Regions from separate parts of the Comamonas sp. Y33R10-2 genome, predicted to be linked through region 2. Evidence: predicted binding sites of a transcription regulator. Region 2 holds the regulator's gene; the other holds the start of a gene.
What was found. The regulator sigma-54, encoded in region 2, starts transcription at its own class of promoters, with help from an activator protein. The targets are predictions, from matches to a motif close to TGGCANGNAANCTGCTTT.

Region 1 (3,758 bases), 540 kb from region 2:
GGGGTAGCTCCTCAGCGCATCACAGCGTCATAGGCTGGCTGTGTGTCATAAGCGCCATCGCCCCTTAGAAATCTCTAGCACTTCATTCTCAGGCAACTGCATAAGCAAATTAGGTACCACTGCGGAATCACTCACGTTATTGGAGGTCGCGACTGATAGTTGAAATTTTCAAGGTTAAGGTGCCCTAAACCATTCTTTTTAGTTTTTTGCTATAGAAGGGTAATTAGGTAAATGGTCATACTTCAACCTTAAATTATTCCAATTATTTTCTGAATCGCTGCAATTAAAAGAGCTAGATGTTTTGCATATTCTAATTAAGGAATTAGTTGCATCTTGCGGTCTATTATTTAGCCCCGCAGCAAGTGCATAGCGAAATAAAGCTGGTGCATGTCCATATCTTTCAGAAATTTTCCTCATCCATTCCAATTGTTCTTCAGACATATTCTCTTTGGCTGTCGTTCTTGCAAATAATATGTAGTTTTTCTGTTGGTCAAATAATTTGATATTATTCACATTTTTGTCATTCGCATCAATAACCAAACCACGATCTTCAAGTCGAAGATTTTGCACATTGCTTTCAACATTTAAATAGTCGTAACCAACCCATATTAAACAGCTTAATAAAATGCTCGGAGCAATTAACTTTCTGACAAATACGTTGTTGATCTTAAAATATTTTGCATCACTCTTTTTTTTCTCTATTGATCCAAGAAGAAAGCTAAATGGCATTAAAAAATAGGCATACTCAAGTGGAAATTCCAGCATTGAATGCACGAGAAAGCAACTAAGAAATAGAACCACAAACTTATCAAATATATCTGTTTTAAAAAAAACAAATTTACAAAGCCATTTTATAATAATGGCAAATAATAATAACGAAATCGGTATTCCATTCCATATTATGACATCAAGAATTAAATTATGAGTGTGTTCAATAAATTCGTGTGTTGAAGGGTAATTGGTTACAGTTTTTGCCAATGCAACTGAAACTTGATTCCATCCATAACCAAACCACGGCGCCATAAAAATAGCACTGATCGCTGTTTGCCAGTGAATATAGCGAGTGCCTATTGATGCTTTATCTTTTCTTAACTCGGAAAATTCAAGAAAATCACTTGTAATTGGTAGAAAAATATACCATATTGCAAGAAATATAATTAGCGATGCAATAAAAAAATATATAAGCCTTTTATTATTGTTGTAAAAAACAAGACCTAATATAAAAAAAACTATCAATTCTAAAAAACCAGCCCTAGATTGCGCAAGTGCTAACCCCCATGCAAAAAAAATCAACAATACTACTGTTATAGATGTTCCTATATCGCGTTTATAGTAAAGATAAAATATTCCACAAAAATTCAACATTATAAAAGTAGCAAATTGATTTGGCTGTGCAAAATTTGCATATACACGTCCATTAAATGGCACATGAACTGAAAATAGTCCCAAAGAATCGACGGAGAGCCACTGTCCTAGGGCCACCCACATAGATATCAATCCCGCGATCAGTACGAAAACTGCAAAATATTTATATACTTCATCCTTTCCTCCCAAAAAATTAAAACCTATACATGCAGCCAAAGCTGCTAAAAAAATATATAAAAAAACTACTATGGCATCTCCTTTAAAATAAATTAATCCAAAATAATATTGAAAAATAGGAATAATTGAAACAGCAAGAAAAATTATTGAAATAAAAGGGACTTCAACTTGGCCTCTATTTAATAAAATTACAAAAGAAATTACTACTGCTGCGCAGGCAACCCAATCTGAATGGAATGCCAACCATGGGAAATAGTGATTTGAAACAAGCCAAGAAATCGCGAGCAACGCATAAAATGCGTATATATTTAAATTTTTTCTCATAGCATTCTCAAAAAAAAAGAGCGTCATAGACGCTCTTTTTTTCTTTATATAGCCCTACTTAGAGAGCCATAAAAATTATCCGCGGCAAGATGCTGGCAAATATTTCGTCAGGGTAGTTGCATCAGCAGCCAAAGGACCACATTTCCAAGAAGCAATGGGATCGCCCACTGCCGCCACAGCAGTACCGCTTGCCAGCAGTGGGGTCATCACGATCGACTTGCCAGCAGCGGCTTTCAACGAAGCATCATTAGTAGCCAAAATAGTGATAACGCCAGCTGCACTAGTTGTCACAGATTGCACATACTTTGTTGCTCCAGTACCAGTTGCACTACCAACTTCACAACCCCATGCATTGGCTGCAGGCAATGAAGAAGAAGTTTGATATACCTCAGTCACAGCAGTACGGCAAGTGGAGCCAGCCAGAATTGCTTCTGACAGCTTTGCCCGCACTGTGTAATCCTGATAAGCAGGCAGAGCCACGGCAGCCAGAATACCGATAATCGCCACAACGATCATCAGTTCGATCAGGGTAAAACCCTTTTGGATAGAACGCTTCATAAAAGACTCCTAGGTTGGTTAAGTATTTCTATATTAGCAATCAACGTGCCAACTTTTGAGCTAACGGCAGGCTTGCAAAGATGACATGTTTTGCTACATCTGCTGACAGTGGGAGAACATTTTTGGCGCATCTGTCAGAAAAGATGACAAATTTGTCAGCTCAAATGTCAGAGATTCTTATTCCACTACAAAGCGCATGGAGCTGCCTGCTAAGTCCACCGTATCGCCATTGAGCAGCGGTACAGACAGCGGGCCGACCACCTGGCCATTGAGTTTCAGGTCTTCACTCGCACCTTCAAGCTGAGTCAGCACAAAGCCGTGTGGCTTTTGGGTGATGGAGGCGATGGCTACACCTGGCTTGCCCAAGGTGGTAACTACCTTAAACAGTGGAACTTCCTTGCCTTGCAGGCTACCGCTGAGCATGCGAATGACGGCATGGCGTTCTGGGAGCGCAGAAAGGGAGCCCTGAATGGTGGAGGCAAAGCTGGAAATCTCGCCAAATCCTGAAGGCGTGGCCAGTTTGGCGTAGTCACTGTCGGCTTCTTCAGAAATATGAGCCAGCACCTTATTAATGGCAGCTACGGCCGGTGTGTCTGCACCCTCAGCGGTGCTATCTAGAAAGCGAATTTTGTAGCGGCCGATGTCCAGTAAGTCGCCATTGAGCAATTGTTGCTTCTGAATAGCGCGACCGTTCACGTAGGTGCCATTGGTGCTGCGCAGGTCTTCGATGCTGACTTTGCCGCCAGAGAGAACGATCACCGCATGCTCGCCGCTGACGGCCAGATTTTCGATCACGATGTCGTTGTAAGGACGACGGCCTAGAGTCGTACGCTCCTTGGTGAGCTTCGCTTCTTTGATAACAGCACCATCGATTGAGATGACCAAGGTTGGCATGCACGAAGCTCCTGAGGAAACGCCAAGTTCAACTTGGCTCTACTAACTGTATTGTTCACACTGTACGTGCGATTGGACGCAAAGTCACCAATCGTAACGACTGTGATTCTCTACCGCATGTCGCATCTTATGGCACGAAATACATGGGATGGCGACTTCTGATTGAATTTATCAACAGTGCATTTGCAAGCAGGATACATGCCGACTTTTGCATCAAAAGTAGACGGCTTGCTCAACTCCGATAAGTACGCGATGGACTGACCCTTGCCGCGCAGCATTACAGCAGCGTAGCGCCTACCCAATCACCCGAAGTCACCAACTGTCGCGCGCAGTCCATTAGCACCACGCGGGCGGCCAGAGCTGCTGGGGATAGTTCGTCGTCCGACAGGCTACATAACGCGGCTTTGCGGCGTACGGAATCGTCGGCGATTTGCGACCAC
Region 2 (3,758 bases):
GTGAATTTGCAAAAGAACATGCAAATCAAAGCCGCCGCCAACAATGACGATGCCGGCTTTAACTCCTTCTTCAAAACCGGCTGGAAGCGTTTTTATCTGAAGTGGTACGGCGACGCCCACCCCTCGGCCATGGAGCTGTGCCCTAAGACCACGGCGCTGGTCAAGTCCATCCCCAGCATCAAAGCCGCCATGTTTGCGGAGCTGCCGCCCGGCGCCAAGCTCAATTTGCACCGCGACCCCTATGCGGGATCGCTGCGCTACCACCTGGCCGTGCTGGCGCCCAATGACGACCGCTGCCTGATCGAAGTGGACGGCACGCCTTACAGCTGGCGCGAAGGCGAAGGCGTGATCTTTGACGAGACCTATATGCACTGGGCCGAGAACGGCACGCAAGGCAACCGCATCGTGCTGTTTTGCGATGTAGAACGCCCGATGACCAATGGCTTTGCTCAGTGGCTCAACCGCTGGCTGGGCACCAACGTGGTGGCCGCTGCCAGCTCGCCCAATAACGAGGGCGACCCGCGCGGCATGATCAGCAAGCTGTTCAAAATTTCGTTCTACGCCGGCAAGTACCGCCGCGCCTTTCGCAACTGGAATCCGACGTTCTACAAATTTTTGAAGTTTGGCCTGATGATTGGCGTTTTAGCGCTGTTCATCTGGTGGTTGATACCGAACTGATGGATACCCGCTGAGGCGCTTCGCGCCTGCCGAGGTCTCTACCCAATCAAAAAAGCCGCTGAGCAATGCATCAGCGGCTTTTCTATTCCCAACAATGACTACAGCGCCTTGCGCAGCGTCGTGGTCGGAATTTTGAGCTGCTCGCGGTACTTGGCCACGGTGCGGCGGGCGCACTCAATGCCTTGCTCCTTGAGCATGTCAGCTAATTTTGCGTCTGACAGCGGTTTCTTCGGGCTCTCGGCATCCACCAACTGCTTGATCAGCGCCCGTACTGCCGTGCTGGAGGCGCTGCCGCCGGTTTCTGTACCCAGACCCGAGCCAAAGAAGTATTTCAGCTCAAACGTGCCTTGGGGCGTGGCCATGTACTTGGCCGTAGTCACGCGGCTGATGGTGGATTCGTGCAGACCCAACTGGTCGGCAATATCGCGCAGCACCAGCGGCCGCATCGCCAGCTCACCATGCACAAAGAAGTTTTTCTGCCGCTCCACAATCGCTTGCGACACGCGCAAGATGGTGTCAAAGCGCTGCTGAATATTCTTGATGAACCAGCGCGCCTCTTGCAAGTGCTGCTGCAGGGCAGCATGGCTTTCGCTGCCTTTATGGCGGCGCAGCACACTGGCGTAAATGTCATGTACGCGAAGGCGCGGCATTACATCGGCATTGAGTTGTACGGAAAAATCGACCCGCCCTGAACTAGCGCGCACCGGGCGCACGATGACATCGGGCACGATGATGTTGCGCTCCACATCCACAAAGCGCCGGCCAGGACGCGGCTCCAGCCCAGCGATCAAGGTCATGGCTTCGCGCAACTGCTCTTCACGTGCGCCGCACAGGCTGGTGAGCTTGCGCAGATCGCGCCGCGCCAGCAAGTCCATGGGCTGTTTGCAAATGGTCTGGGCTAACAACAAGCGACTCATATGGGCTTGCGTCGTGCCCTCATCTTCAGCGGTGTGAATCAAATCGCGCACCTGCAACTGCAGGCACTCCGCCAAACCACGCGCCCCGACACCCACAGGCTCTAAGCTTTGCAGCAGCTTTAGCGCAATGCAAAAGCGCTGCTCTAGCTCTTCGCAGTCTTCCAAATCATCACCGGCCAGACTTTGAGCCAGCTCTTGCAGCGAGTCTTCAAGGTAGCCGTCGTCATTGAGCGACTCAATCAAAAAGCGCAGCGCAGCTGTATCTTCGGCGCCCAAGCGCAGGCTGAGCGCTTGGCGATGCAAAAAAGCCGTCAGGCCCACATGCTCACCAGCCAAATCGATGGCATCAGCCTCGCCGTCGCCATCGTGATTGCGGCTGGAGCCGCCGCCCGAGGGGCCATCCCATTCGCTGCTGGATTCTCCACCCCATTCACCATCTTGGCCGTCAATGCCATCGGCCTCCCAGTTCAGCGATTCTGGGGTTTCAGCGCTGGGGGTTTCCGCTATCGAGTCAGTAGCGGATTGTCCTGAAGTTGTTTCTATTCCAGATGAAATACTGTCTGAAACAGTGTATTCATGGGCAGCAACTGCTATCTCTTGAGGAGCATCAACCCCTCCCTCGCTTGCTCCATCAGCCTCATCGCCTGTACGTTCCAAAAATGGGTTGTCGACCAGCATCTGCTCGACTTCCTGCGCCAGCTCTAACGTCGATAGTTGAAGCAACTGAATGGATTGCTGCAACTGCGGCGTGAGCGATAAATGCTGCGAAACGCGTAACGAAAGGCCGGGTTTCATTCACTAACTCTCTGCCGGTGCCGGCTGCAGAAAATGCTTCTGCCGCTCAAGCGGCGCCGCCTAACGGCTTGAATATCTAAGCCCACACAACAGGCCAAAGCCAGCTGTATGGCGAGGTTGAGAGTACAAAAGCGCACACTCATCACATGCGGAAATGTTCACCCAGGTAGACGCGGCGCACATCGGCGTTCTCCACAATCTCCTCGGGCGTACCTTCAGCAAGCACATGCCCATCGCTGATGATGAAAGCATGGTCACAAATGCCCAGCGTTTCGCGCACGTTGTGATCGGTAATCAGCACACCAATGCCGCGCTCTTTGAGGAAGCCGATGATGCGCTGGATCTCGATCACCGCAATCGGGTCGATACCGGCAAAAGGCTCGTCGAGCAAGATGAAACGTGGCTGGGTAGCCAGCGCACGGGCAATTTCCACCCGGCGACGCTCGCCGCCAGACAGCGCCAGCGCGGGTGACTGGCGCAGGTGCTCCACGCGCAGCTCTTGCAGCAGGCCAGTCAGGCGTTTTTCCACTTCTTCACGTGTGAGAGCCTTGCCTTGCTCATCTTTTTGCAGCTCCAGCACAGCACGCACATTGTCTTCCACGCTGAGTTTGCGAAAGATGGAAGCTTCTTGCGGCAAATAAGACAAACCCAAACGCGAACGCTGGTGAATGGGCATACCACCCACTGGCTGGCCATCAATGAAAATCTCGCCGCCATCGCTGCGCACCAAGCCCACGATCATGTAAAACGATGTGGTCTTGCCCGCGCCATTGGGGCCAAGCAAACCGACCACCTCGCCTTTTTGCACAGACAGCGACACATCTTTAACAACCTTGCGGCTGCCGTAAGACTTGGCCAGGTGCTTGGCCTCCAGACGGCTTGTGGACTCGCCAGTGCGGGTGCTGTGAGAGAAGGTGGGCTCAATCATTTCTTCTCGTCCGCCTTCTCACCGCCCAATGTCATGCTCTGACGCAGAGGTGTCGCGGGAGTCGCAGGCTTGGGCTGAGCGCCAGGCGTGCCTTCCTTGGGCGCCATGATGGCGCGTACACGACCACCTTGACCAATGGACGAGCTGGGCAAGCCGCCGCTGGTCTTTTGACCATCTACGGTGTAAACATCGGTGATGTTGTTGTAGATGATGATGGAGCCGGTGATCTGGTCGCTGAGCTGGCCGCCACGATAGCGGCGCATCTCGCCACGGCGAATGAATTTGACGATGTCGGTCTTGCCGTCGTACTCGATGACTTCACCTTCGCCTTCAATAAATTCTTCAGGCTGGCCCGGCACGCTATCGCGCTTTTGGCGGAAGAAAGCACGCTTGCCCGCTTCGGCCTTAATCACGCCGAACTGATAGCCCTCAGCGTCCTG

Region 1: a site for sigma-54 is predicted at 2,458-2,475, ahead of KUF54_RS11255 (pilin). Genes of this name have one in related genera too.

What each region holds. Positions count from the first base shown of each region.
Region 1 is NZ_CP079925.1:2,518,958-2,522,715, reverse strand. Features, by position in the region: partial or broken gene KUF54_RS17420 (transposase) at 1-147, opposite strand, end outside; gene KUF54_RS11260 (PglL family O-oligosaccharyltransferase) at 199-1,893, opposite strand; gene KUF54_RS11255 (pilin) at 1,942-2,424, opposite strand; gene KUF54_RS11250 (FHA domain-containing protein) at 2,602-3,318, opposite strand; gene KUF54_RS11245 (LysR family transcriptional regulator) at 3,596-3,758, opposite strand, start outside.
Region 2 is NZ_CP079925.1:3,063,213-3,066,970, reverse strand. Features, by position in the region: gene KUF54_RS13715 (aspartyl/asparaginyl beta-hydroxylase domain-containing protein) at 1-678, shown strand, start outside; gene rpoN (RNA polymerase factor sigma-54) at 777-2,390, opposite strand; gene lptB (LPS export ABC transporter ATP-binding protein) at 2,533-3,318, opposite strand; gene lptA (lipopolysaccharide transport periplasmic protein LptA) at 3,315-3,758, opposite strand, start outside.